3 linked regions of the Aquitalea magnusonii genome follow. The protein of the gene in region 2 interacts with the protein of the main gene of each other region in a pairwise test. Links are inferred from orthologs where the notes say so. Each region holds a gene or a part of one and is shown on either strand. Other genes may lie near its edges. The genes, in order: uvrD, lpdA and odhB.

The links.
Region 1: the proteins of lpdA (region 2) and uvrD interact in binary tests that used the Escherichia coli proteins (3 or more experiments, as listed by UniProt). The link is inferred for Aquitalea magnusonii from one-to-one orthologs.
Region 3: the proteins of lpdA (region 2) and odhB interact in binary tests that used the Escherichia coli proteins (3 or more experiments, as listed by UniProt). The link is inferred for Aquitalea magnusonii from one-to-one orthologs.

The regions. Positions count from the first base shown.
Region 1 is NZ_AP018823.1:4,559,868-4,569,615, forward strand. The notes cover bases 3,123-6,039. They hold uvrD (DNA helicase II), read left to right. Parts: upstream 3,123-3,462; coding sequence 3,463-5,616; downstream 5,617-6,039. Other genes in these bases: DLM_RS21395 (substrate-binding periplasmic protein), read right to left, coding at 3,123-3,435; DLM_RS21405 (response regulator), read left to right, coding at 5,648-6,039. Outside these bases: DLM_RS21375 (isopenicillin N synthase family dioxygenase), read left to right, coding at 1-633; DLM_RS21380 (cell division protein FtsI), read left to right, coding at 744-1,364; DLM_RS21385 (flagellar basal body L-ring protein FlgH), read right to left, coding at 1,351-2,040; DLM_RS21390 (hypothetical protein), read left to right, coding at 2,232-2,459; more of DLM_RS21395, read right to left, coding at 2,485-3,122; more of DLM_RS21405, read left to right, coding at 6,040-7,360; DLM_RS21410 (LytR/AlgR family response regulator transcription factor), read left to right, coding at 7,348-8,082. UniProt on the Escherichia coli protein: A helicase with DNA-dependent ATPase activity. Unwinds DNA duplexes with 3'-5' polarity. Translocates on single-stranded DNA with 3'-5' polarity. Initiates unwinding more efficiently from a nicked substrate than double-stranded DNA.
Region 2 is NZ_AP018823.1:4,045,583-4,055,311, reverse strand. The notes cover bases 4,086-6,983. They hold lpdA (dihydrolipoyl dehydrogenase), read left to right. Parts: upstream 4,086-4,583; coding sequence 4,584-6,383; downstream 6,384-6,983. Other genes in these bases: DLM_RS18940 (autotransporter assembly complex protein TamA), read left to right, coding at 6,583-6,983; aceF (dihydrolipoyllysine-residue acetyltransferase), read left to right, coding at 4,086-4,446. Also shown: aceE (pyruvate dehydrogenase (acetyl-transferring), homodimeric type), read left to right, coding at 1-2,637; more of aceF, read left to right, coding at 2,776-4,085; more of DLM_RS18940, read left to right, coding at 6,984-8,331; DLM_RS18935 (translocation/assembly module TamB domain-containing protein), read left to right, coding at 8,331-9,729. UniProt on the Escherichia coli protein: Lipoamide dehydrogenase is a component of the glycine cleavage system as well as of the alpha-ketoacid dehydrogenase complexes.
Region 3 is NZ_AP018823.1:351,165-360,882, forward strand. What follows is about bases 4,474-7,360. They hold odhB (2-oxoglutarate dehydrogenase complex dihydrolipoyllysine-residue succinyltransferase), read left to right. Parts: upstream 4,474-5,235; coding sequence 5,236-6,486; downstream 6,487-7,360. Other genes in these bases: DLM_RS01775 (2-oxoglutarate dehydrogenase E1 component), read left to right, coding at 4,474-5,168; DLM_RS01785 (hypothetical protein), read left to right, coding at 6,555-6,743; lpdA (dihydrolipoyl dehydrogenase), read left to right, coding at 6,757-7,360. Outside these bases: DLM_RS01760 (succinate dehydrogenase iron-sulfur subunit), read left to right, coding at 1-522; DLM_RS01765 (succinate dehydrogenase assembly factor 2), read left to right, coding at 519-767; gltA (citrate synthase), read left to right, coding at 828-2,117; more of DLM_RS01775, read left to right, coding at 2,340-4,473; more of lpdA, read left to right, coding at 7,361-8,190; sucC (ADP-forming succinate--CoA ligase subunit beta), read left to right, coding at 8,391-9,560; sucD (succinate--CoA ligase subunit alpha), read left to right, coding at 9,588-9,718. UniProt on the Escherichia coli protein: E2 component of the 2-oxoglutarate dehydrogenase (OGDH) complex which catalyzes the second step in the conversion of 2-oxoglutarate to succinyl-CoA and CO(2).

The sequences.
Region 1 (9,748 bases), 510 kb from region 2 along the record:
CCCGACATTTCGGAAACGGCCAAGGGTGCCAGCCTGAAGGACATCAAGGAATACTTCCACATCTACCCCTGGGGCCGCGTGCCGCCGTCGTTGGCCGATGATGCCCGCCGTTATTACGACAGCGCCAATGCCCTGGCGCGTGAGCTGCTGGGCTGGGTGCAGGCGCACACGCCAGCCGCGATCGCCGCACAGTACAGCCAGCCGCTGTCCGCCATGATTGAACACAGCCAGCAAACCCTGCTGCGCGTGCTGCGTTATCCACCACTGCGCGGGGACGAACCGGCAGGCTCCCTGCGCGCAGCGGCACATGGCGACATCAATCTGCTTACCATCCTGCCGGCGGCCAACGAACCCGGCCTGCAAGTACAGGACAAGGCGGGCAACTGGGTGGATGTACCCTGTGATTTCGGCATGCTCATCATCAATATCGGCGACATGCTGCAGGAAGCCTCGCAAGGCTACTATCCATCGACACAGCACCGGGTGGTGAATCCGCAAGGGGAGGCTGCGCGTAACAGCCGGGTGTCGCTGCCGCTGTTCCTGCACCCGCGCCCGGAGGTGGTGCTGTCGGAACGCCACACCGCCGGCAGTTATCTGGATGAGCGCCTGCGTGAGCTGGGGGTCAAGAAATAAGCCGCTAGCAGCCTGATGCATTTCATCGTGTAAATGTCTGTAAATGCCCTTCGGGGCATTTTCTTTTGCTGCTAGGGTTGCTCTGTTTTAATTGTCTGGCGAGTAAGAAGGTGAAATATCTGCTGCGTTTCATGATTGCACCTGCCGCGCTGACATTAAGTGCTTGTAGCCTGATCACTTCCCCATTGGTTGCCGGGGTGCAACTGGCCAGTACCGCAGTGACCTCGATTGCCAATATGGCACCCAATACCAGTACCAATGGCATGGCACATCCACATGATGAGCTGCGCAATATCTGTATCGAGATTAATTCCAGTGTAATTGTTTCCGATTTCATTCCTGAATTGCAAAAGCAGTTGCGCGAACGGGAAATTGAAAGCCGGATTTATGCAGTGGGCAATGCGCCAGGCAATTGCGAAGCCATTTTGTATTACACCGTGCTCACCCAATGGGGTTCCCCCATGTTTAGCGACGAATTGCGCCCGTATATTACCGATATCAATCTTTTACTCAAGAAAAACGGCAAGGTGCTGGCCAATGCGGCCTATCGGCTGGATGGCATGGCCTATGACAAGTGGAGTTCCACTGGCAAAAAGCTGTCACCGCTGCTGAACAAGATGTTCTCCAGTGACAATATGGCGCAGTGGCAAGCAGGGGGCGAGGCAGCCAATGGGGCTGCCCGCTTTGAACAAGATGTAGCCAAAAGAGCTGGCGCGACTACCAGAAATTGATCAGCCCGGCGAAGAAGCTCTGTGCCGCAGTCCGTGAGGCCACGTCGCTGGCCACCCCGTTCACGATCTGCTCGATGCGGGCATCGCCCACATCATTGGACGACACCACATTGCCCACCTTGATATCGCGCTTGTTCACAATGCCGGAAAAGCGCAGCAGCGTGGTATTACCACTGGCGGCCACGGCTTTTTCACCGGCCACGGCCAGATAACCGTTGGGCAATATATCGGTGACTGAAACCATCAGGCTGCCGCTGATCTGGTTGGCATTCGTCACCTGGCCGGTGCCTTTCAGGCTGCTGCTGCCCGTTGCTTTGCCGCTGTAATCAAAGATTTCCTTCAGCAAACCACCCATGGATGAAAGCGCACCCGGCCCGGATTCGGAAATGGTGGATGTGCGGCTGGTCGAGGTATTGGCATTGTTGCTGGAGGAAAGGTTCTCGGCAATATTGATTTTGAGTGCATCGCCAACACGGCTGGCAATCGGCTCTTCAAATAGCAGCATGGCCTTGTTTGGCTGATAAATGGAGCCGGGACTATCTTCCAGTGCCACCGGAGTGAATTGCGGTCTGATATGTACGGGTGCCGTAACCAGTGTTTGTGGCGAAGAGGCGCAGCCACTAAGCAGGCTGGTAAATGTCAGGCAGATCGATAATTGAGTCAGCAGTGTTTTCATTTTACCGCTCCCTGTTTCTTTAATTACTCCTTTTATTGTATTTTTACCGCTGGTTAATTAGCGTTATTGATTAAAAAACAAGGTAAGAAAATGTAAAGCAAATGGCTGATTGTCTTAACACCGCATAACGTAAATTTACACGCCAGCCAACGCTGGTATCAAAAAAGTAAAAACGGTATGGGGAGAACGAGATGAGCACAATCAGTGGCGTTGCCGCCGTAACACCTGGCCTCACGGCCTACAGCGTATTGCGTCAGGGAGCAAAAGCCGTGGTGGCCGAACTGGACTCTGCCGCCAAGGCCGCCGGCAGCGGCTTGAGCAGCGGTGCCGGTGCCACCGGTAGCGCGGTGGCACATGGGCTGACGGCAGTTGGCGAGGGCCTCAGCACCTTGGGGCGCACCATCAATACCCTGGCTTGATCCCTAGCCCCTCGCCTGGCGGCAGCTAGCGATGCCGCTGCAGCGGGCGCCAACGGGCCGACTGAAACTGTTGACTGAAATCCGGCAGCGCGGCGGTCTGCTTATCCGGCCCCAGGTATTTCTGCTGCAACTGCGCTACAAACCCGCTGTGTTCCAGCCCGCGCAGCGCATTTTGCAGCCGGGTGATGGTGCTGGCGGCCGTCTGCCGGTTCAGCGCAAACCAGTACTGCTCCTGGCCATCCAGCAGCGCAACCGGCCTGATCTGCTGGCTGCTGATGCCCGCCTGCTGCAGTTGCCAGTACATGGCCCAGTCCAGCATGGCAATCATGTCCACCCTGCCCAGCCGCAGCTTGGCCAGATTGCTGGCATCATCCGGTGCGTTGTCTTGTTCGATGCCCGGCCTTAAACCCAGTTGCTGCAACTGTGTTTGTGAGGCCGAGCCACGCACGGCACCAATACGCCATTGCTGCAATTGTCCTGGCGTTGTCAACTGAATGTCATTACGCACGGCCAGCCGGTACAGATAAACCCGCCGCTTGCCAATGGGCCCAAGCCAGCGGAACTGCTGTTCCCGTTCCGGCGTGCGTACCGTGCTGTACAGCACGCTATCCGGCGTGTTTAGCACCGTGACATAGGCGCGTGGCCAGGGAAGCAGCTGCTGGCGGAGCGTCAGGCCCGCCTTGCCTGCCATGGTGGTCAGCAGCTCGCTGGCATAGCCCCTGATCTGCCCGTCTTGCTGGTAGGTCAGCGGCGGCACATGTTCGGTATAGGCGGTCAGTCCGGCGGCATGGGCGGGGAGTGACAACAGCAGGGCCAAGCGGAAAGACAGGCGTAGATGCATGGTGGCAGTGGGAGATGGTTTCAGCGAAATTAACCCCTGGCCGACACCGCAGGCAAGCACAGCGACCGCAGCCGCCTGTGGCCTGTCGCATACCTGGCCACGGTATGCCGGCCAGCTGGTGTAAAATGCGTCCATCAACCACGCCCAGAAGAAATACCTGTCATGAGTGAGCTTTTAGCCGGATTGAATAATGAACAGCTGCGTGCCGTCACCTGGCCGGCCAAAAGTGCGCTGGTACTGGCAGGCGCGGGCAGTGGCAAGACACGGGTACTGACCACCCGCATTGCCTGGCTGATTGCCACCGGTCAGGTCAATCCCTCCGGCATTCTGGCCGTCACCTTTACCAACAAGGCGGCGCGGGAAATGCATACCCGGCTGGGTGCCATGGTGCCGGTGAATGTGCGCACCATGTGGATTGGCACTTTCCACGGCCTGTGCAACCGCTTCTTGCGTGCCCACTACCGCGATGCCGGCCTGCCGCAGGCGTTCCAGATTCTGGATTCCGCCGACCAGCAAGCCGCCATCAAACGCCTGCTCAAAAGCCTGGAGCTGTCGGACGAGAAATATCCGCCGCGTGCGGTGCAAAGCTTCATCAACGGCAACAAGGAAGCCGGGCTGCGGGCCGACCGTCTGCCACCCGCCTTGAATCCCTACGAAGCCAAGCTGGTGGAATTGTATGCCGCCTACGATGCCCAGTGCCGCCGCGAAGGCGTGGTGGATTTTGCCGAGCTGCTGCTGCGCAGTTACGAACTGCTACAAGCCAATGCCGCCTTGCGCGCCCATTATCAGGGCCGCTTCCGCCATATCCTGGTGGACGAGTTCCAGGATACCAACCGCCTGCAATACGCCTGGCTCAAGCTGTTGTCCGGCGAGCACAACGTGCTGTTTGCCGTGGGCGATGACGACCAGTCCATCTACGCCTTCCGCGGTGCCGAAGTGGGCAATATGCGCGCCTTGCTGAGCGACTTCCAGGTGGCCGAGCCGGTGCGGCTGGAGCAGAACTACCGCTCGGTGGGCACCATCCTCAATGCCGCTAATGCCCTGATCGAGCGCAACGATGGCCGCCTGGGCAAGAATCTGTGGACCGACGCGGGCGAGGGCGAGCAGATCCGCCTGTACGAAGCCTACTCCGATGGCGATGAAGCCCAGTTCATCATCGACGAGGTGAAGAACCTGCAGCGCGAGGGCATGAATCTGTCCGACATGGCCATCCTGTATCGTTCCAACGCGCAGTCTCGGGTGCTGGAACATGTATTGGTGAATGCCCAGTTGCCTTACCGCATTTATGGCGGCCTGCGCTTTTTCGAGCGCCAGGAAGTCAAGCATGCGCTGGCCTATCTGCGCCTGGTCAGCAACCCGGATGACGACAACGCCCTGTTGCGTGTCATCAATGTGCCGGCGCGCGGCATCGGTGCCCGCACCGTGGAAAACCTGCAAGCCATCAGCCGTGAGCAGGGCGTCACCCTGTGGCAGGCCTGCTGCGCCGCCGGCGGTGGCCGTACCGCCGCCAAGCTGGGCGAGTTTGTGCTGCTGATCGAAGCCCTGCGCAACAAGAGCAGTGCCATGACGCTGGCGGAAACCGTCAGCCTGATCATCGACCACTCCGGCCTGCGCGCCATGTACGAGCAGGACAAGAAAGAAGGCGAAGAACGACTGGCCAACCTGGACGAACTGGTGAGCGCCGCAGCCGGTTTCTTCCCGGATCAGCCAGAGCTGGCCATTGTCGAATTCCTCAGTGCGGCCAGTCTGGAAGCGGGCGAGCATCAGGCCGAAGCCGGCGAGGACGCGCTGCAACTGATGACGGTGCATGCCGCCAAGGGCCTGGAGTTCGACGCGGTGTTTGTCTCCGGTCTGGAAGAAGGACTGTTCCCGCACGAAAACAGCATGAACGACAGCAAGGGCCTGGAGGAAGAGCGTCGCCTGATGTACGTGGCCGTCACCCGCGCCCGCAAGCGCTTGTACCTGAGCTGCGCGCAGAGCCGCATGCTGCACGGCCAGAGCCGCTATCCCATCCGTTCGCGCTTTGTCGAGGAAATTCCCGCCGAGCTGGTTCGGGTACTGTCTGCTACAGTGAAACCTGTACCGCAGGCAAGTCCACGCCGCGCACCCTGGCTGGAGGAAGCCAGCGCGCCGGCCAGCACCATGTCGCTGCAGGGCTTTCGTATTGGTCAGGGCGTCAGTCATGCCAAATTCGGCGCTGGCGTGGTGATTAATGCCGAGGGCAGTGGCAATGATGTGCGCCTGCAAATCAATTTTGCCGAACACGGGTTGAAGTGGCTGGATTTGCGTTATGCCAAACTGACCGCCGAACAATGACATTCCAGCCAGGCTGGTCGATGATGACGCCATGAGTGACAAGCTACCTTCCACCACCTACCAGAGCCTGACTGCCGGGCAGGGCAGTGCCGAGTCAAGCCGGCGTCCCTACGAGGACCCATACTCCAGCCGGCTGTTCCTGATCATCGACAGCCTGCCGGAGATGCAGCGCGCGCTGGCCATGACCCTGGCCTCCTTCGGCGCTGACAAGGTTGAGTACGCCAGCAAGGCCGGCGATGCACTGGCCAAGATGGCCAAGTTCGAATTCGACGTGGTGCTGTGCGACTACGACCTGGGGAATGGCTACGACGGCCTCTATCTGTTTGAGGAGGTCAAGGAACGCAATCTGATCAAGCAGTCCTGCGTGTTCATGATTGTCACCGGCGAGCGGCGGGCGCAACGGGTAATCTCCGCTGCCGAGCTGGCACCGGATGACTACCTGCTCAAGCCCTTCACCGGCGAGGTGCTCAGTCAGCGGCTGGAAAAAGCCATGCGGCGACGCGAGGCCTTCCGCATGGTGGATGAAGCCATCATGCGGCACGAATACCTGGCTGCCATTGATGCCTGTAGCCGCAAGATCAGCCAGCGTGGCGAGTTTACGCTGGACTTCATGAAGCTCAAGGGCAGCCTGGCCCAGAAAATCGGCGACTTCGACACCGCGCGCAATCTCTACATGGAAGTGCTGCGCCTCAAGCCGCTGGCCTGGGCCAAGCTGGGTCTGGCCAAGTCGCTCACCGGCCTGAAAGCCTACGACGAAGCCAAGCTGCTGTTTGAAGAAGTGCTGGCCGATAATGAAAGAGTGATGGAAGCCTATGACTGGCTGGCCAAGCTGCACCGCATCCATCACGACCTGCCCGGCGCACAAAGCACCCTGGAAAAGGCCACCACCCTGTCGCCGGTGGTGCTGCGCCGGCAAAAACAACTGGCCGAAGTGGCCATGCTCAACAAGGACCTGGAAACCGCCGAGGCGGCCAGCGAAGAAACCCTCAATATCGCCAAATACACCTGGCACCGCAGCCCCACCCATTACGCCATGCTGGCGCGGGTGCAGATGGCACGGGGGGAAACCGGCACGGCGGCCCGCACGCTGGGCAATCTGCGCCGTGACTACCGCTACAACGAAGCCGGCGAATGGATGTGCAGCGTGATTGACAGCCAGTTGCAGACCAAGCTGGGCAACCGCGACAAGGCACGCGCCCTGCTGGCCGAGGCCGAGGCCGCCTACCAGAAGCTGGGCAGCAATCTGCCGGCCGAGGCGCAAATGGAATTTGCCCGTGCCTGCTATGCCCAGGGCAAACAGGACACCGGCAATGCCGCCATGCGCGATCTGGTGCGCAACAATCACGACAACGAAGAGTTGCTCTCCACCATTGGCGGCCTGTTCGAGGAAGTGGGGCTGGGCGACATGGGGCGTCAACTGATTGCCGAAAACGTGCAGTCGGTGCTGGAACTCAACAACCAGGCGGTACGCGAGGCGCAAGCCGGCCGCTTTGAGCAGGCCATCGATCGCTTTGTCAAAGCCCATGAGGAAATGCCGCACAATGTGCAGGTGATGCTTAACCTGGCCAACGCCACCATGGCCTATGTGCATGGCAATGGCTGGCACGAAAGCCATATGCGCCGCGCCTACGACATGCTGGTGCAAGTGCGTGAACTGGCCCCCACCAACAACAAGTTCCAGAAGATTCTCAAGGCTTGGCGACAACTGGTAGAGAAACTGGGCAAGCCGCAATGGGTGCTTTGAACGGCCTGCGTGTACTGGTGGTGGATGATGAACCGCTGGCACGCGAACGCATGGTGGGGCAGGTGGCACAATGTGGTGCCACCACGGTGGCGGCGCTGGCGGATGCCAAAGCAGCCAGCCAGTGGCTGGCGCGCCAGATGGTGGACGTGCTGTTACTGGATATTTCCATGCCCGGCATCAGTGGAGTCGAACTGGCGCGCAGGCTGCGCCAGTTGCCGTTGGCACCGCAACTGGTGTTCACCACCGCGCATGAACAATACGCCGTGGACGCATTCGAACTGGATGCGGCTGATTATCTGCTCAAGCCGGTCAGGCTGGAGCGCTTGCGCCAGGCGCTGGAGAAGGCCGCGCTGCGCTGTGGCAAGCGCCCTGTCATCGAAGCCCATTTCACGGTGCGACATCGTGACCGTTTGCTCAACATTCCTTTTTCCGCCGTGCGCTATCTGAAAGCCGAGCAAAAATACATCAGTCTGGTGACGGCGGATGATGAATACCTGCTGGATGATTCACTGGTGGCGCTGGAGCAGCGACTGGACGACAGCGTGCTGCGCATTCACCGCAACTGCCTGGTGATGCGTCATGCGCTGCAGGCGCTTTTGCGGCTGGGAGAGGGGGCGGATGAGCAGTGGGGCGTCAGCCTGCGCGACATTGCCCAGCCACTGTTGGTCAGCCGCCGCCAATTGCCTGCCATCCGTGCTGCATTGCGTCAAAATAGCAGCTAGTTTATACAGCTAGCGCCAGGGCTTTGTAGTAAGGACAAATGCGACTAGGTATAATTACTTATATTTTCGACTGTGGCAGAATTCCTTGGGCTAGCAGGTCGCCCTTTCTATAGAATCGCCTTTTCTCCCTTCTGCCCTCCCTTGCTCCATGCGGATAAAACTGGCCACTCTGGCATGTGTACTGCTTTGGCTGCTGCTGAGCGCGCTGATTTCCATGGCTTTTCTCAGCCGTGCCGTCATCAGTGCCGAGCAGGAGTTCGACATGCTGGGCGTGCGCCTGTCCGAGCAGCTCAACCAGAAGCTGCTGGTCAACGCAACCATTCTGGACAGCTATGCCGCCTTCACCATGCTCGATCACCAGCAAGCCGGCGAGCAGGAGCAGGTATTCGTGCGCCAGATGGCCGAGCGCTATCCACAACTGGTGTCGCTGGAGCGCATTCAGCGCGTCCGCCATCAGGATCTGCCAGGCTGGACACAGCAGATGCAGGCGCAATGGGGCAGTGATTTCAAGCTGCATGCCTACCAACTGCCTCAGCAGTCGGTGATCTATCCCTTGCCGCTAAGCGCGGAGTATTACCCGGTGGTGTCCATCCTGCCGCTGAATCAGGCGGTACGTCCGCTGCTGGGCACCGATATCTCGCATGATCTGCGTTTGCAGGCAGCCTTGCAGGATGCGCGCCGTTTTGGCCGTGCCGCCATGTCGGCGTCCTTCATCCTGCGCGAGGGGTTTCGCGGTCATCTGCTGCTGCAGCCGGTCAACAGCAGCACACTCTTGCTGCGCGGCCAGCCGCCGGATCAGTTTGTCGCCCTGATGCTGCGCTCCGATTACCTGCGCCCGGACGATACCGCCCTGCCTGCCGGTCTGAGCCTGCAGATTCTGGCCAGAGGCCCACAGGCCGCCCGCTTGCCTGCCTATGTGGATATTGCCGGCACGCCGCATGGCTGGCTGGAAACCCTTGGCTTTCCGCAGCTGCAACTGGAACGCGCCGTGGGCAGTGAGTCGCAGCCGCTGACCCTGCGTCTGCACTGGCAATTGGGCTGGTACCTGCTTAGCGGCTTCGAGCGTGCCGTCATCCTGTGCCAGTCATTGCTGGTTTTATTGTTACTCGGTTTCGGGCTGCGCTTTTACTGGGGACTGTTGTCGCGGCAGGAGCGGCGCGAAAGCCATCTGTTTTATCTGGCCAATCACGACCGCCTCACCGGCCTGGCCAACCGCAACCTGTTTTATGACCGTCTGCAGCATGCCATCTCACGCCTTAACCGCAGCGAGCGGCGCCTGGCGGTGCTGTTCCTGGACATGGATCGCTTCAAGCCGGTGAACGACAGCTATGGCCACGCCACCGGCGACAAGGTTTTGCAGCTGATTGCCGCGCGCATCCTGGCCATCATGCGCAATCAAGACACCGTGGCCCGGCTGGGGGGGATGAGTTCGTGCTGCTGATGGAGGATGTGGAGTCCAATCGCGAGGCAGACCGGGTTGTCGAACGACTGAAACACGCCATCCAGCAGCCCTATGAGGTAGATGGCCACAGCATCGAGCTGGGGGTCAGCATCGGCGTGGCCTATTATCCGGAAGACGGCATGCTGATCGAAGAACTGCTGGACGTGGCCGACCGCAAGATGTACGGCGACAAGGCACCGGATATTCCGCGCGGCTAGCTGCTGC
Region 2 (9,729 bases):
GATCCCCTGGAAACCCAGGAGTGGACTGAAGCGCTGGAGTCGGTTCTGGATACCGAAGGTTCCGAGCGCGCACACTTCCTGCTGGAAACCATGGTTGAGCGCACCCGCCGCCGTGGCGCTTACCTGCCTTTCGACGCGACTACCGCGTACCAGAACACCATCCCGGTGGGCAAAGAACAGAAATCCCCCGGTAATCACGAGATGGAGCACCGCATCCGCTCCATCAACCGCTGGAATGCCGCTGCACTGGTTCTGCGTGCCGGCAAGAAAAACCTGGAGCTGGGTGGTCACATTGCGTCCTTCCAGTCCTCCGCCACCTTGTATGACGTAGGTTTCAACCATTTCTGGCGCGCGCCGAACGACGAGCAGGATGGCGATCTGGTGTACTTCCAGGGCCACATTGCGCCGGGCGTGTATTCCCGCGCCTTCCTGGAAGGCCGCCTGACCGAAGAACAGCTGGACAGCTTCCGTCAGGAAGTGGACGGCAACGGCCTGTCCTCCTATCCGCACCCGTGGCTGATGGACGACTTCTGGCAGTTCCCCACCGTATCCATGGGTCTTGGCCCGCTGATGGCCATCTATCAGGCCCGCTTCCTCAAGTACCTGGAAAGCCGTGGCCTGGCCCGCACGCCGGGTCGCAAGGTATGGTGCTTCTGCGGTGACGGCGAGATGGACGAACCGGAATCCCTGGGTGCCATCGCCCTGGCCGCGCGCGAAGGTCTGGACAACCTGATCTTCGTCATCAACTGCAACCTGCAGCGCCTGGACGGCCCGGTACGCGGCAACGGCAAGATCATCCAGGAACTGGAAGGCGACTTCCGCGGTTCCGGCTGGAACGTGCTGAAAGTGATCTGGGGCAGCCGCTGGGATCCGCTGCTGGCCATGGACACCAAGGGCCTGTTGAAGAAACGCATGGACGAATGCGTGGACGGCGACTACCAGACCTTCAAATCCAAAGACGGCGCCTACGTTCGCGAACACTTCTTCGGCAAGTACCCGGAGCTGCGCGAAATGGTGGCCAATATGTCCGACGACGAGATCTGGGCGCTGAACCGTGGCGGCCACGATCCGCACAAGGTCTACGCCGCGTACTACGAAGCCACCCACAATGCCAATGGCCGTCCGACCGTGATCCTGGCCAAGACCATCAAGGGTTATGGCATGGGTTCGTCCGGCGAAGCGCAGAACATTGCCCACCAGGCCAAGAAGATGGATATCGAAAGCCTGCGCAAATTCCGCGACCGCTTCGGTATTCCGGTGTCCGACGAAGACCTGCCGAAGGTGCCGTACTACAAGCCGGCTGATGACAGCCCGGAAATGAAGTACATGCGTGAACGCCGCGCCGCGCTGGGTGGTTACCTGCCGGCCCGCAAACCGGTGAAGGCCCCGCTGGCCATCCCGGGCCTGCACGTGTTCGACAGCCTGCTGGGTGATTCGGGTGAGCGCGAGTTCTCCACCACCATGGCCTTCGTGCGCATGCTGGGCACCCTGCTGAAAGACAAGAACATCAGCAAGCAGATCGTGCCGATCGTGCCGGATGAATCCCGCACCTTCGGTATGGAAGGCATGTTCCGCCAGTACGGCATCTGGTCCACCCAGGGTCAGAACTACGTACCGCAGGATGCCGACCAGCTGATGTTCTACAAGGAATCCAAAGACGGCCAGATGCTGCAAGAAGGCATCAACGAGCCGGGCGCGATGTCTTCGTGGATTGCCGCAGCGACCAGCTACGCCAACCACGGCATCCCGATGATTCCGTTCTACATCTACTACTCGATGTTCGGTTTCCAGCGTATCGGTGACCTGGCCTGGGCGGCTGGCGACATGCGCGCCCGTGGCTTCATGCTGGGTGGCACTGCCGGTCGTACCACCCTGAACGGTGAAGGCCTGCAGCACGAAGACGGTCACAGCCACATCCAGGCTGGCCTGATCCCGAACTGCGTGTCCTACGACCCGACCTTCGCTTACGAGCTGGCAGTCATCCTGCAAGATGGCCTGCGCCGCATGTATGCCGAGCAGGAAGACGTGTTCTATTACATCACCCTGATGAACGAGAACTACACCCACCCGGCCATGCCGCAAGGCGCCGAGCAGGGCATCATCAAGGGCATGTACCTGCTGAAGGACGGCGGCGACGCCAAGGTGAAGGTACAGCTGATGGGCTCCGGCACCATCCTGCGTGAAGTGATTGCCGCGGCAGACCTGCTGCGCAACGACTTCGGCATCGCGTCCGACATCTGGAGCGTGACTTCCTTCAACGAGCTGCGTCGTGACGGCATGGAAGCTTCCCGCTTCAACCTGCTGCACCCGACCGAAGCTGCCCGCAAGTCCTTTGTCGAGCAGCAACTGGAAGGCCGCAGCGGTCCGGTGATCGCCGCTACCGACTACATCCGCAACTACGCCGACCAGATTCGCGAATACGTACCGGGTCGCTACGTGGTACTGGGCACCGACGGTTTCGGCCGCTCCGACAGCCGCGCCAAGCTGCGCGAGTTCTTCGAAGTGGACCGTCACTACGTCGCCGTGGCTGCCCTGTCCGCCCTGGCCCGCGAAGGCAAGATCGAAGCTGCCAAGGTGGCTGAAGCGATTGCCAAGTACGGCATCAAGACCGACAAGCTGCCTAGCTGGAAAGCGTAAGCCAGCGGGAGTACGGGAGTGGGGAGTAGGGAGTGGATGCCCGGCCCCGCTCAGTCAGGCCAACGAATTCATGGAGTAGTGAGTGGACAGTGCGCGGCGTGGGGACTCCCCACTCGCCACTCCCCACTCCCAACACATATGAGCAATCTGATCGAACTGAAAGTGCCCGACATCGGTGGGCACAGCAATGTAGACATCATCGAAGTATTCATCACCGCCGGTCAGACCGTGGCGGTGGACGACTCGCTGATCACCCTGGAAACCGACAAGGCCACCATGGAAGTGCCGGCTGAAGCTGCCGGTGTCATCAAGGAAGTGAAAGTCGCTGTTGGCGGCAAGATTTCCGAGGGCGACGTCATCGCCATCCTGGAAGTCGGCGCCAGCGCTGCCGCGCCGGCTCCGGCCGCCGTGGCAGCTGCTGTTGCACCGGCCCCGGTTGCCGCCGCTCCGGCAGCTGCACCGGTTGCAGCGCCTGCCGCACCGGCTGCCGCACCGGCTGCCAGCGGTCGCATCGACATCGTGGTGCCGGATATCGGCGGCCACAACGGTGTGGACGTGATCGAAGTATCGGTCAAGGTGGGCGACGTGATCAGCGTGGACGATTCGCTGATCACGCTGGAAACCGACAAGGCCACCATGGAAGTACCGGCCACTGCCGCTGGCAAGGTAGTTGAAGTCAAGGTTGCCGTTGGCAGCAAGGTAAGCCAGGGCGACCTGATCGTGGTGGTGGAAGGCGCTGTTGCTGCTGCCGCTGCTCCGGTGGTCGCTCCTGCCGCAGCACCGGCCCCGGCCCCGGCTGCCGCTGCGCCGGCTCCTGTCGCCGCTGCGCCTGCCGCTGCTGCACCGGTTGCCGCCAGCGCCAGCCTGCCCGCCATCAACGAAGCCAGCTTCTCCAAGGCCCATGCCGGTCCGTCGGTACGCCGTCTGGCCCGCGAACTGGGTGTGGACCTGGGCCGCGTCAAGGGTACGGGCCGCAAGGGTCGCATCATCGACGCCGACGTGAAGGCCTTCGTCAAGAGCGTGCTGCAGAACCCGGTGGCTGCCGCCCCGGCCGCCGCTGCTGGTTCCGGTGTGGGTCTGGACCTGCTGCCGTGGCCGAAGGTGGATTTCGCCAAGTTCGGCCCGATCGAAACCAAGCCGCTGTCGCGCATCCAGAAGATTTCCGGTGCCAACCTCAGCCGCAACTGGGTGATGATCCCGCACGTCACGTTCAACGACGAGTGCGACATCACCGAGCTGGAAGACTTCCGCAAGACCATCGGCAAGGAATGGGAAAAATCCGGCCTGAAGATTTCGCCGCTGGCCTTCATCATCAAGGCCGCTGCCGAAGCCCTGAAGGCATTCCCCACCTTCAACAGCTCGCTGGATGGCGACAATCTGGTGCTCAAGCAGTATTACCACATCGGCTTTGCCGCCGACACGCCGAATGGCCTGGTGGTACCGGTCATCAAGAACGTCGACCAGAAGGGCATCAAGCAGATCGCCAAGGAACTGACCGAGCTGTCGCTGCAAGCCCGCGAAGGCAAGCTCAAGCCGACCGACATGCAAGGCGCCACCTTCACCATCTCCAGCCTGGGTGGTATCGGTGGCAGCAGCTTCACCCCGATCGTGAATGCGCCGGAAGTGGCCATCCTGGGTGTGTGCAAGAGCCAGATCAAGCCGGTATGGAACGGCAAGGAATTCGCACCGCGCCTGATGTGCCCGCTGTCGCTGTCCTTCGATCACCGCGTGATCGACGGTGCGGCTGCCGCGCGCTTCACCGTGCATCTGGGCAAGCTGCTGTCCGACGTGCGTCGCCTGATCCTCTGAAATCGTGAGTAGGGAGTGGGGAGTCGTGCTTGCTGCAGGCAGGTGCTCCCCATCGGGAAAACGAACTGATAAAGGAAGTGGGTGGTGGATGGCGGGTGGAGTAACTCCCTACTCGCCATTCCCCACTCCCAAAAGCCATGAGCAATCTGATTGAACTGAAAGTCCCGGATATCGGCGGCCACAGCAATGTGGACGTGATCGAAGTCTTTGTGAAGCCGGGCGATGTGGTGAGCAAGGATGACAGCCTCATCACCCTGGAAACCGACAAGGCCACCATGGAAGTGCCGGCGGAATCTGCCGGTGTGGTGAAGGAAGTCAAAGTGGCCGTGGGCAGCAAGGTGAGCGAAGGTGACGTGATCGTCATCGTTGAAGCTGCTGCCGCCGCCAGCGCGGCCCCGGCAGAAGCCAAGCCGCTGGAAACCACCGGTGTGGCCTCTGCTCACACCGATGCCGGTTTTGCTCCGCAGGCTGCCCCGGTGGCCGCCAGCCACGCGGGCGGTGCCGATGTCGAATGCGACGTGATGGTACTGGGCGGTGGCCCTGGCGGTTATTCCGCTGCCTTCCGCGCCGCCGACCTGGGCCAGAAAGTGGTCATCGTCGAGCGTTACTCCACCCTGGGTGGCGTGTGCCTGAACGTGGGCTGCATCCCGTCCAAGGCCCTGCTGCACAATGCAGCCGTGATTGACGAAGTAAGCCATCTGGCTGCCAACGGCATCAAGTTCGGCAAGCCGGAAGTGGATATCGACCTGTTGCGCGGCTACAAGGAAAAGGTCATCGGCAAGCTGACCGGTGGCCTGGCCGGCATGGCCAAGGCGCGCAAGGTGCAAATCGTACGTGGCAATGGCCGCTTCATCGACCCGCATCACATCGAAGTGTCGGTCACTACCGGCAACGGCCGTGCAGAGAGCGGCGAGAAAACCATCGTCAAGTTCAAGAACGCCATCATCGCCGCCGGTTCGCGCGTGGTGAAGCTGCCGTTCATTCCGGATGATCCGCGTGTGGTGGACTCCACCGGCGCGCTGGAACTGAAAGCCGTGCCGGAAAAGATGCTGATCATCGGTGGCGGCATCATCGGTCTGGAAATGGGTACTGTTTACTCCACGCTGGGCGCCCGCCTGGACGTGGTGGAAATGCTGGACGGCCTGATGCAGGGTGCCGACCGTGACCTGGTCAAGGTATGGCAGAAGTGGAATGCCCACCGCTTCGACAACATCATGCTGAACACCAAGACCGTTGCCGTCGAGCCGAAGGAAGACGGCGTGTACGTCACCTTCGAGGGCGAGCAGGCACCGAAAGAACCGCAACGCTACGACCTGGTGCTGTATGCCACCGGCCGTGCGCCCAATGGCAAGCTGATTGGTGCGGAAAACGCCGGTGTGGCCGTGACTGACCGCGGTTTCATCCCGGTGGACAAGCAGCAGCGCACCAATGTGCCGCACATCTACGCCATTGGTGACATCGTCGGTCAGCCGATGCTGGCGCACAAGGGCGTGCATGAAGGCCACGTTGCCGCAGAAAACTGCGCTGACCACAAGGCCTTCTTCGATGCCCGCGTGATTCCGGGTGTGGCCTATACCGATCCGGAAGTGGCCTGGGTGGGCATGACCGAAGACGAAGCCAAGAAACAGGGCATCAAGGTGGAGAAATCCGTCTTCCCGTGGGCTGCGTCCGGTCGCGCCATTGCCAATGGTCGTGATGAAGGCTTCACCAAGCTGATTTTCGATCCGGCTACCCATCAGGTGATTGGTGGCGGCATTGTCGGCCCGCACGCCGGCGACATGATTGGTGAAATCTGCCTGGCCATCGAAATGGGCTGCGATGCCGAAGACATCGCCAAGACCATTCACCCGCACCCCACCATGGGCGAATCCATCGGCATGGCCGCCGAAGTATTCGAGGGTAGCTGCACGGACCTGCCGCCGCAGCGCAAGAAGTAAGCTGCCAGTCCGGCCGTAAGGCCGGGCAGGCTGCCTGCAGTCCCGGCCCGCCTCTGGCGGGTCGCGTCTTATCTCTCTCAGTCTTGTGGCGGATCATTCCGCCATTTTTTATGGCAGCCGTGCAGAGCAGTCTGCCGACAGTCCTCGCCAGACTGAACCAGTTTCGCTACCATCAGTCGGATTCCAGATGAATGCCGACATGCTGCCACGAACCTCTCCCCTTGCCTTGTCATCCGCCCTTGCCCTCACGCTGTGTGCCGCACCAGCCTGGGCCAAGGTGGATTACACCGTCAGTGTGGATGCTCCATCGACGCTGGCCAGCCTGCTGAACGATCACCTGGAACTGGTTTCCGCCAGTAACGATGCTGATCTGGATGAGTTTCAGCTACAGGCCATCATCAAGGAAACGCCGCATGCAGCCCAGGCCTTGCTGGAGACCGAGGGCTACTTCAGTGCCACCATCCGGGTGGAGGAACCGACAGAACATCACTATGTGATCAAGGTTGATCCGGGCGAGCCGGTCATCATCGACGACGTTACCCTGCAGCTTGGCGGTGACATCCGTCAGCAAGCCGATTACCAGAAACGGCTGGCCGCCGTGCTGGAAGCCTGGTCGCTGCCCATTGGCGCACCATATCGGCAGGACGACTGGAGCAGCAGCAAACGCGCCATCCTGCGCCTGCTTACCGTCGATCGCTTTCCGCTGGCAAAAATCGTCAAGAGCCAGGCCGACATCGATCCGCAAACCCAGCGCAGCCAGTTGCTGGTGCAGGTGGATAGTGGCCCCTTGATCCGTTTTGGTCCCACCCATATCACCGGCAACCAGCGTTATCCCTTGAGCGTGGCAACCGGGCTGGCGGATTTTCAGCAGGGCGACCCCTATCAGCAAAAGAAGCTACTGGATTATCAGTCTGCGCTGGAGCAGGCCGCCCAGTATTCCGGGGTGGTGGTGAGTGCCGACATGGCGCGCATAGACAATAACCAGGTGCCGGTAGAGGTGAGCCTGACCGAGTTTCCCAAGCAGAAGCTGGAATTGGGCCTGACCTACGACTCGGAAGACGGGCCCGGTACCCGCATCGGCTATGACTACTACAATCTGTTTGGCAAAGGCTGGACCGGTTCTGCCTTGCTGGACTGGAAAAACAGCGACCGTAACCTGAGTTTCGGCCTGGGTTTTCCACGCCAGGCCGACAACTATTCCCATTCCATCACCTCATCTTTCAAGCAAACCGATATCCAGGGGGTGAAAACCACCACCATTGATGCCGGTGCCTGGCGCATCCGCAGCCATGAAAAGATCAATGCCCGTTTCGGCGTGGAGTTCATCCAGGAAAAGGAAACCATCGGCAATACGCCCAGCAACAATACCGCGGCCCTGCTTGGTGTGTTTGGCTGGACGCGGCGCGATGTGGACGACACCTTGCGTCCCCGCTCCGGCACCTTGCTGGACACCTCGCTGTCCAGCACGCTGGGGAGCGCGTTGTCCACCACCAGCTTTGTGCGGGGCTATGCGCGTGGCGTAGCCTACTGGAGTCCATGGCCCAAGTACGGCACCTTGCTCACCCGGCTGGAAATCGGTCAGGTCTGGGCCAAGGACAGTGATGAAGTGCCATCTTCCCAGCTATTCCGTGCCGGTGGTTCCAATAGCGTGCGCGGCTATGATTACCAGAGCCTGGGTCTGCCTGGGCCGGATGGCGCGGTGGTCGGTGGCCGTGTCGTGGCCACGGCCACGCTGGAGTACCAGATTCCGGTGGCCAAGGACTGGGCGCTGGCGCTGTTTCACGATGCCGGTAACGCGGCGCAAAGCTGGCAAAGCTTCAAGCTGGAACACGCCAACGGTATCGGTGTGCGCTGGATGAGTCCCATTGCACCGCTGTCCATGGATATTGCCAAGGCAGAAAAGGACGGTAAGTTGCGCTGGAACATGAGCCTGGGGCTGGCCTTCTGATGCAGGACGCTCCCTTGCCAGACCAGGCAGCAGGGCCGCAGGCCAGCCCGCCACCTCTGCCAAAGCCGCCACGGCGCCGCTGGGGCCGCCTGCTCTGCCTGCTGGTGCTGCTTGTGCTAGGTGCTGTGCTGGGCTGGCTGGGTGGCAGCACACAGGGTCTGGCCTGGCTTTGCCAGCAACTGCCGGCACTGAGCAATCAGCAATTGAGCATTGCCCGTAGCGAAGGCAGCCTGTGGTCCGGTTTTACCCTGCACGATATCCGCTGGCGCGCACGCTATCAGGATGTGGATATCGACCGCCTGCAACTGCAATGGCAAGCCAGTGATATGTGGCAGCGGCGTTTGCAGGTACAACTGCTTGATATCGGCCATGTACGGGTAAACAGCCGTCCGGCTCCCGCCACGCCTGCTGCCGGGGCTCCCGTTTCTTTGTCCTTGCCGCTGGATGTCCGCGTCGAACAAGTAAAACTGGCCAGCCTCACCCTGCTGCCGGCGGACGTCAGGCTTTACGGCTTGCAGGCCAGCTATGCCTACCAGAACCAGCAGCATCAATTGCAGTTGGCACAGCTGCAAACACCATGGGGCAGCACCAGCGCCCGTCTGTCCATCGCCGATAGCACACCATTTGCCACCCAGGGCCAGCTCCGCGCCCAGGGCGAGCTAGAGCAGATTCCAGTACAGGCCGGGCTGAAGCTGGCAGGCAATCTGCTGGCCTTGCAAGTGGATGCGACAGGCAGTGGCAAGGGCATGTTGGCCGAGGCGCACGGCTTGTTACGGCCATTTGCCTTTAACCCTTATAACCGTTTCGGGCGGCTGGACATCCGGGTGGGCGGTATCAACCCGCAAGCGCTGTTGCCGAGCTGGCCCAAAGCACGGCTGGGTTTTGCCGTGCATGCCGAGCCGGAAGGCGGCGCCCGCATCAAGGGCGGCTTGTCCTTGCTCAACAGCCAGCCGGGGCCGGTATCGGCCAGCCAATTGCCCTTGTCGCTGCTGGTGGGTGAGTTCCGGGCCGATGACAAGATGCTGCATCTGGACAAGCTGATGGCCCAATTGGGCGCAGGCCAGCTCAATCTGACCGGTAAGGTGGAGCCTGGCTCGCTGGATATCGTTGCGCTGTTGCACAACATCAGCCTGAAAACCCTGTATGCGACCGCGCCGGATGACACCATCAAGGGAACGGCCCGTGTTGCCGGACCGCTGGCCGGGCCGGATATCCGCGCCAGCCTGTATGGCAAGTCCTTGCAACTGGAAACCGCCTTGGCCTTCGAGCAGGATGGGGCCGGTAAAACGCTGCTGCTGCGCCAACTCGATCTGACTGCCGGTGCCGGCAAGATGAGTGTGACGGGCAAGTTGGGCTTGGAAGGAAAGCAGCTTTACCAGTTGGAAGGCAAGCTGCTGA
Region 3 (9,718 bases), 3.7 Mb from region 2 along the record:
TCTGACGCCATGAACATCAACGGCAAGAATGGTCTGGCCTGTCTGACCGATTTCCGCGATCTGAAACAGCCGATCGAGCTGCGTCCGCTGCCGGGTCTGCCGGTGGTGCGCGACCTGATCGTCGACATGACCCAGTTCTTCAAGCAATACCACTCGATCAAGCCGTACGTGATCAACGACACGCCGCCGCCGGAACGCGAGCGCCTGCAAAGCCCGGAAGACCGTGAAGAACTCAACGGCCTGTACGAGTGCATTCTGTGCGCCTGCTGCTCCACCAGTTGCCCGTCGTTCTGGTGGAATCCGGACAAATTCGTTGGCCCGGCCGGCCTGCTCGCAGCCTATCGCTTCATTGCCGATACCCGCGACACCGCCATCAACGAACGTCTGGACAATCTGGAAGATCCGTACCGTCTGTTCCGTTGCCACACCATCATGAACTGTGTCGATGTCTGCCCCAAGGGCCTGAACCCCACCAAGGCAATCGGCAAGATCAAAGACCTGATGGTCAAGCGTGCAGTATGACCGCCTACGATCCGATTGAACTCAAGCGGATCCGTTGGCGGTCCCGCCGGGGCTTGCTGGAGCTGGATCTGGTGCTGGAGCGGTTTTTTGCCCAGCGCTTCGATGCACTCTCCCCGGCGGAGATCGACGCCTACAAGCGTATTCTCGATTTGCCCGACACCGACTTCCTGGATGTGGTGAACGGCAAGGCTGACCTGGACGATCCGGAAGAAGCCGCCATCATCGAGATCCTGCGCTCGGTTTGAGTTGCAGGCTGCAGGGCCCAAAACGATTACAACACCACAAAACTGACTGGGAGTATTGCTGTGGAAACTAACCGCAAAGTGACGCTCGCTTACAACGAGGGCAAGGACACACTGGACATGCCGGTACTGTCCGGCACTCTGGGTCCGGATGTCGTTGATATCCGTGCCTTCTCCAAGACCGGCATGTTCACCTTTGACCCGGGCTTCCTGGCCACCGCCAGCTGCGAGTCCGCCATCACCTTCATCGACGGTGATCTGGGTCAGCTCTACTACCGCGGCTATCCGATCGAGCAGCTGGCTGAGAAGAGCGATTATCTGGAAGTGTGCTACCTGCTGCTGAACGGCGAACTGCCGACCGCAGCCCAGCGCAAGGAATTCGAACGCGGCGTAATGCGCCACAACATGCTGCACGACCAGTTGATGAGCCTGTTCAAGGGCTTCCGTCGTGACGCACATCCGATGGCCGTGATGGTGGGTGTGGTGGGCGCGCTGTCCGCCTTCTACCACGATTCGCTGGACATCACCAATCCGGAACACCGTCGCATCTCTGCCCACCGTCTGGTGGCCAAGCTGCCGACCATCGCCGCACAAGCCTACCGCTACAACAAGGGCCTGCCGTTCTCCTACCCGAAAAACGGCCTGACCTATGCGGAAAACTTCCTGCACATGATGTTCTCCACCCCGTGTGAAGAATACAAGGTGAACCCGGTACTGGCCCGCGCGCTGGACCGTATCTTCACCCTGCATGCCGACCACGAGCAGAACGCTTCCACCTCCACCGTCCGTCTGGCTGGTTCCTCCGGTGCCAACCCGTTCGCATGTATCGCTGCCGGTATCGCCTGCCTGTGGGGCCCGTCCCACGGTGGCGCCAACGAAGCCGTACTGAAAATGCTGGATGAAATCGGCAGCGTGGACAACGTGGCCGACTTCATGCAGGGCGTGAAGGACAAGCGCTACAAGCTGATGGGCTTTGGCCACCGCGTGTACAAGAACATGGACCCGCGCGCCGCCATCATGAAGCAGACCTGCGACGAAGTGCTGAACGAACTGGGCCTGCACAACGATCCGAAGTTCAAGCTGGCCATGGCACTGGAAAAGATCGCCCTGGAAGACCCGTACTTCATCGAGCGCAAGCTGTACCCGAACGTCGACTTCTACTCCGGCATCGTGCTGTCTGCCATTGGCATTCCGGTTTCGATGTTCACCCCGATCTTCGCCCTGGCACGTACCGTGGGCTGGATTGCGCACTGGAGCGAGATGATCGCCGATCCGGCCATGAAGATCGGCCGTCCGCGTCAGCTGTACACCGGCGCGCCGCGTCGCGACATTGTCGATATCGACAAGCGTTAATCAGGCAGTGACAAGTTGGCCGGACACGTTTCGGCCAACTTTTTACCTTGTCTTACAGAATACAGTCAGCAGTTTCACGACAGACGCCGACAGAGCGCTGCGGAAAAGAACGGAGACGGATTTGCCCTGCCAAAGCCCTTCTTGCGTCTTTTCCACAACGCTTTCTCCACGCTGCAATGTAGCCAAACGTAGACACGTACGTAGATAACAAAGGGTCGAATAATGATGCAATCCATGTACAGTCATTCCTACCTGTTCGGTGGGAATGCACCGTTCATCGAGGAACTGTACGAACAGTACCTCGCTGATGCGAATTCGGTTCCGGCCGAATGGCGTGAATACTTCGACAAGCTGGCCCAGGCACCGGGCGCGGCTGAGCGCGATGTACCGCACATGCCCATCCAGGAATCCTTCATTCAACTGGCCAAGAAACCGGCCAGCGGCCCGCGCAACAGCACCGGCGGCGAATGGGAAACCATGCAGAAGCAAGTGGGTGTGCTGAAACTGATTTCGGCCTATCGCGTACTGGGTTCCCGTCAGGCCAACCTCGACCCGCTCAAGCGCATGGATCAGGCTACCCTGCAAGAGCTGGACCCGCACAAGCACGGTCTGACCGATGCCGACATGGCGGTGCAGTTCAATGTGGGCTCGCTGGTGGCCCCGCAAAAGCTGCCGCTGTCCGATATCCTGTCGCGTCTGAAACAGACCTACTGCGGCAATATCGGTCTGGAATTCATGCACATCACCAAGTCGGACGAAAAGCACTGGGTACAGAAGCGCTTTGAAGGCGATCTGTCCACCCCGCGCTACGATGCCGCCAAGAAAATGCGCATCCTCAAGCAGATCACCGCGGCCGAGACCCTGGAACGCTATCTGCATACCAAATACGTTGGCCAGAAGCGCTTCTCGCTGGAAGGTGGCGAATCCACTATCGCCGCACTGGACCACCTGATCCACAACGCCACTGCCGTTGGTGTGCAAGAGCTGATCATCGGCATGGCCCACCGTGGCCGTCTGAACGTGCTGGTGAACACCCTGGGCAAGCAGCCGCGTGACCTGTTTGCCGAATTCGAAGGCAAGGCCGCCCAGCAAATGGCCTCCGGCGACGTCAAGTACCACATGGGCTTCTCCTCCGACATCCCCACCGCCAGTGGTCCGATGCATGTGTCGCTGGCGTTCAACCCGTCGCACCTGGAAATCGTCAACCCGGTAGTGGAAGGCTCGGTACGTGCCCGTCAGGACCGCCGCAAGGACAGCGAGCGCAAGTGCGCCGTGCCGGTACTGATTCACGGTGACTCCGCCTTTGGCGGCCTGGGTGTCAACCAGGGTACTTTCAACCTGTCGCAGACCCGCGGCTACGGTACCGGTGGCACCATCCACATCGTGATCAACAACCAGGTGGGTTTCACCACCTCGGACACGCGCGACATGCGTTCCACCCTGTACTGTACCGACGTGGCCAAGATGGTTGAAGCGCCGATTTTCCACGTCAACGGTGATGATCCGGAAGCCGTCTGCTACGTGATGCAGGCTGCGCTGGACTACCGCATGCAGTTCAACAAGGACGTGGTCATCGATCTGGTCTGCTACCGCAAACTGGGTCACAACGAAGGTGATGATCCCTTCCTGACCCAGCCGATGATGTACAAGAAGATTGCCAAGCATCAGGGCGTGCGCGCCATGTATGCCGAGCGTCTGGTACAGGAAGGCGTGCTGAAGGCAGAAGAAGCCGAAGCACTGATCCAGGCCTACCGTGACGCGCTGGACAAGGGCGAGCACGTGGAACAGACCGCGCTCACCAACTACAAGCGCGAACATGCCCTGGACTGGAGCCAGTACATGGGCACCCACTGGGCGCACCCCACCGACACCTCGCTGCCGCGCGCCGACATCCAGCGCCTGACCGAGAAGTTCACCACCCTGCCGGAAGGCTTCAAGCTGCACCCCACCGTGCAAAAGGTGCTGGCTGCACGCAAGGCCATGGCTGCCGGTGAACAGAATGCCGACTGGGGCATGGCCGAGACCCTGGCCTATGCAAGTCTGGTGACCAATGGCTTCGGTGTCCGCCTGTCCGGTGAAGACTCCGGCCGAGGTACTTTCTCCCACCGTCACGCCGTGCTGCACGACCAGAACCGCGAACGCTGGGACCAAGGCTCCTACGTGCCGCTGCGCAATATGTCCGACAACCAGGCTGAATTCCTGGTGATCGACTCCATCCTGAACGAAGAAGCGGTACTGGCCTACGAATACGGCTACGCCTGCTCCGCACCGGATCAGTTGGTGATCTGGGAAGCCCAGTTCGGCGACTTCGCCAACGGCGCCCAGGTGGCGATTGACCAGTTCATTTCCTCCGGCGAAACCAAGTGGGGCCGTCTGTGCGGCCTGACCACCATCCTGCCGCACGGCTACGATGGCCAGGGTCCGGAGCACTCCTCCGCCCGTCTGGAACGCTGGCTGCAACTGTGCGCCGAGCACAATATGCAGATCGTGATGCCGTCCGAAGCCAGCCAGATGTTCCACATGCTGCGCCGTCAGGTGCTGCGTCCGTACCGCAAGCCGCTGGTGATCTTCCTGTCCAAGCGCCTGCTGCGTTTCAAGGACTCCATGAGCCCGATCGAAGACTTCACCAACGGCAGCTTCCGCCCGGTGATCGGCGATGCCGTGGTACAGGATCCGAAGAAAGTGAAGCGCGTGCTGCTGTGTGCCGGTCAGGTGTATTACGACCTGGCTGCCGGCCGCAAGGAAAAGGGCCTGGAAGACGACATCGCCATCGTGCGCATCGAGCAGTTGTATCCCTTCCCGACCGAGCAGGTAGCCGCCGAACTGGCACGCTTCCCGCAAGCCAAGGAAGTGATGTGGGTGCAGGAAGAGCCGCGTAACCAGGGTGCCTGGTACCAGATCCGCCATCGCCTGGAAGGTCTGTTGATCGGCAAGCAGTTCTTGTCGTTCGCTGGTCGTCCGTCTTCCGCTTCCCCGGCCGTAGGCTACATGAGCAAGCACGTTGCCCAGCTCAAGGCCTTCGTCGAAGAAGCCATGACGATTGCCAAGTAAGTACACGCCAACACAACGATTACACTGACGGGGGCGGCAGGATGACCGCCCCGCTCTGGAGAAGAACATGATTATTGAAGTCAAAGTCCCCCAACTGCCCGAGTCCGTTTCCGAAGCCACGCTGATGACCTGGCACAAGAAAGCTGGCGATTTCGTCAATCGCGACGAAAACGTCATCGATCTGGAAACCGACAAGGTTGTGCTGGAACTGCCGGCACCGCAGGCTGGCGTGATTGTTGAAATCATCGAACAGGATGGCGCTACCGTGGTTTCCGGTCAGCTGATCGCCCGCATCGACACCGCCGCCAAGGCTGGCGATGCCCCGGCTGCCGTTGCGGCTGCCCCGGCTGCTGCCGCTCCGGCTCCGGTACAGGCTGCTCCGGCTGCTGCACCGGGTGGCGCTGCCATGCCGTCCGCTGCCAAGCTGGCTGCCGAAACCGGCGTGAACCTGGCCAACGTGACCGGCACCGGCCGTGATGGTCGTGTGCTGAAAGAAGACGTACAGGCTGCTGCCGCTGCACCGTCGCAAGCCGGCCCGGTACTGGCTGCTGCCAGCAATACCGGTGTGGCCCTGGCCGCCACCCCGGCTGCCGTCAACGTGGCTGCCGTGCTGGGCGACCGTCCGGAACAAAGCGTGCCGATGTCCCGCCTGCGTCAGCGCGTGGCCGAGCGTCTGGTGATGAGCCAGCAAACCAACGCCATCCTCACCACCTTCAACGAAGTGAACATGAAGCCGGTGATGGACCTGCGCGCCCGTTACAAGGACCGCTTCGAGAAAGAGCACGGCGTGAAGCTGGGCTTCATGGGCTTCTTCGTCAAGGCCGTGGTTGCCGCGCTGAAGAAATACCCCATCGTCAATGCCTCCGTTGATGGCAACAACATCATCTATCACGGTTACTTCGACATCGGCGTGGCCGTTGGCAGCCCGCGTGGTCTGGTGGTGCCGGTCATCCGCAATGCCGACCAACTGAGCCTGGCCGAGATCGAAAAACAGATCGCCGACTTCGGCAAGCGCGCCCAGGAAGGCAAGCTGACCGTGGAAGAACTGACCGGTGGTACTTACACCATCTCCAACGGCGGTACTTTCGGTTCCATGATGTCCACCCCCATCATCAACCCGCCGCAATCCGCCATTCTGGGCATGCACGCTACCAAGGAGCGCGCAGTGGTTGAGAATGGTCAAGTTGTCGTGCGCCCGATGATGTACCTTGCCCAGTCGTACGACCACCGCATCATCGATGGTCGCGAAGCGGTACTGAGCCTGGTGGCCATCAAGGACGCCATTGAAGATCCGGCCCGCCTGATCCTGGACCTGTAATACCGGGTCTGTAATGTCTGCTGGCCGCAAGCGTGCTTGCGGCCACTTTGAATAATGTGAACGGAGAAATGATGATTTTGCCTGACTGGCTGTATGCGGTAGCTTCCATCCTGGCTGGGGTCGCCATTGCGGTACTGACCTGGAAGAAGCAGCAACGCGGTATTCGCGAGGACCGTTACACCCTGGTGGGCAAGCTCATCATTGCCGTGTTCATGATTGCTTTCGGGATCTTGCTGTTCAAGGTCGGTAAATCCTGATCAAGGAAAATCAATGAGCCAACAGTTTGATGTAGTTGTGATTGGTGGCGGCCCTGGCGGTTATGTGGCTGCCATTCGTGCTGCCCAACTGGGTTTCAACACCGCTTGCGTCGATGCATTCAAAAACCCGGAAGGCAAGCCTTCGCTGGGTGGTACCTGCCTGAACGTGGGTTGCATCCCGTCCAAGGCACTGCTGCAGTCCTCGGAAAACTTCCACGCGGTACAACACGACTTTGCCAAGCACGGCATCAGCGTGTCCGGTGCCAAGATGGACGTCGCCGCCATGCTGGAACGCAAGACCGGCATCATCAGCAAGAACGCCGCCGGTATCAGCTTCCTGTTCAAGAAGAACAAGGTTGCCAACATCCACGGTCTGGCCGCCCTCAAGGGCCGTCAGGGCGACAAGTGGCTGATCGAAGTCACCGACAACGGTGCAGTGGTTGACACGCTGGAAGCCACCAACGTCATCATCGCCACCGGTTCCAGCCCGCGTCAGCTGCCGGGCCTGGCCACCGACAACCACATGGTGCTGGACAACGAAGGCGCTCTGGCACTCTCCGCCGTACCGAAGCGTCTGGGCGTGATCGGTGCCGGTGTGATCGGTCTGGAAATGGGTAGCGTGTGGAAGCGTCTGGGCGCGGAAGTGACCATTCTGGAAGCCGCACCGACCTTCCTGGCCGCTGCCGACCAGCAAATCGCCAAGGAAGCCTTCAAGACCCTGACCAAAGATACCGGTCTGGACATCAAGCTGGGCGTGAAGATTGGCGAAATCAAGGCCACCAAGAAGCACGTTACCGTCAACTACGAGCTGAACGGCGAAGCCGTGGCTGCCGAATTTGACAAGCTGATCGTCTCCATCGGTCGCGTGCCGAACACCTCCGGTCTGGGTGCCGAAGCGGTTGGCCTGCAACTGGACGAGCGTGGCTTTGTTGCCGTGGACGACCACTGCCACACCAATCTGCCGGGCATCTGGGCGATTGGCGACGTGGTGCGTGGCCCGATGCTGGCGCACAAGGCTTCCGAAGAAGGCGTTGCCGTGGCAGAACGCATTGCCGGCCAGAAACCGCATGTCGATTTCGGCGTGATTCCGTGGGTGATTTACACCTCGCCGGAAATCGCCTGGGTGGGCAAGACCGAAGAACAGCTCAAGGCTGAAGGCATCGAATACAAGAAGGGGACTTCCGGTTTTGCTGCCAACGGTCGCGCGCTGGGTCTGGGTCAGGCACAAGGCACGGTGAAGATTCTGGCCGATGCCAAGACCGACCGCATCCTGGGCTTGCACATGATCGGCCCGATGGTGTCCGAGCTGGTGACCGAAGGCGTGGTGTCGATGGAATTCAAGGCCGCCAGCGAAGACCTGGCCCGCATTGTCCACGCCCACCCCAGCCTGTCGGAAGTGGTACACGAAGCTGCACTGGCCGCTGACAAGCGCGCATTGCACGGCTAAGTGCTGCGGGGCCGTGTACAATCACACGGCCCCATAAATCTGTCCGGTAACAGCCGGGCAGATTTGCAAAGAGGGTATGGGAGCAGGGACTGCCGCGAGAACAGTTCCGCCCCGATACATTAGGGTTGAGGAAGCGACCAAGGAATAGAGACGTTGGCCAGACAGGGCCCGCCATCATTTCCACCGAAAGGAAACCATAGATGAACCTGCACGAATACCAAGCGAAAGAGCTGCTGGCCAAATACGGCTTGCCGGTACAAAAGGGCATTCTGGCCACCACGCCGGAAGAAGCCGCTGCCGCTTATGACCAACTGGGCGGCAAGTTTGCCGTCGTCAAGGCCCAGGTGCATGCCGGTGGCCGTGGCAAGGCCGGTGGTGTCAAAGTGGTAAAGACCCGCGAAGAAGCCGCTGAAGTCGCCAAGAGCCTGATCGGCACCAACCTGGTGACCTATCAGACCGACGCAGCCGGCCAGCCGGTCAACAGCGTATTGGTATGCGAAGACATGTACCCGGTACAGCGCGAACTGTACCTGGGCGCCGTAGTGGACCGTGGCAGCCAGCGCGTTGTGTTCATGGTGTCCACCGAAGGCGGCGTGGAAGTCGAAAAAGTAGCCGAAGAAACCCCGGAAAAGATCATCAAGATCGAAATCAACCCGCTGGTTGGCATGCAGCCGTTCCAGGCGCGTGATGCCGCGTTTGCCCTGGGTCTGTCCGGTTCGCAAATCGCCGCCTTCAGCAAGCTGATGCTGGGTGCTTATCAGGCTTTCGTGGAAAACGACTTCGCCCTGTTCGAAGTAAACCCGCTGGCGCTGCGTGAAAACGGCGAACTGGCCTGCGTTGATGGCAAGATCAACCTGGACTCCAACGCCCTGTACCGTCACCCGGCCCTGCTGGCCCAGCGCGACAAGTCGCAGGAAAACGAACGCGAAGTGAAAGCTTCCGAATTCGACCTGAACTACGTGGCCCTGGAAGGCAATATCGGCTGCATGGTGAACGGTGCCGGCCTGGCCATGGCCACCATGGACATCATCAAGCTGAAGGGTGGCCAGCCGGCCAACTTCCTGGACGTGGGTGGTGGTGCCACCAAGGATCGCGTGATCGAAGCCTTCAAGCTGATCCTGGCCGATGATTCGGTCAAGGGCGTGCTGATCAACATCTTCGGCGGCATCGTACGTTGCGACATGATTGCCGAAGCCATCATCGCCGCGGTGAAGGAAGTGAACGTGACCGTGCCGGTGGTTGTGCGGCTGGAAGGCAACAACGCCGAGCTGGGCGCCAAGATTCTGGACGAATCCGGCCTGAAGCTGGTTTCCGCCCAGGGCCTGAACGACGCAGCCGAGAAGATCGTTGCTGCCGTTGCTGCGCTTTAATCACCTGCACCGCATAAGGATTTCAAAATGAGCGTATTGGTAAACAAAGACACCAAAGTGCTGGTGCAAGGTTTCACCGGCAAGAATGGTACCTTCCACGCCGAACAGGCGCTGAAGGTTGGCACCAAGGTAGTGGGTGGTGTAACTCCGGGCAAGGG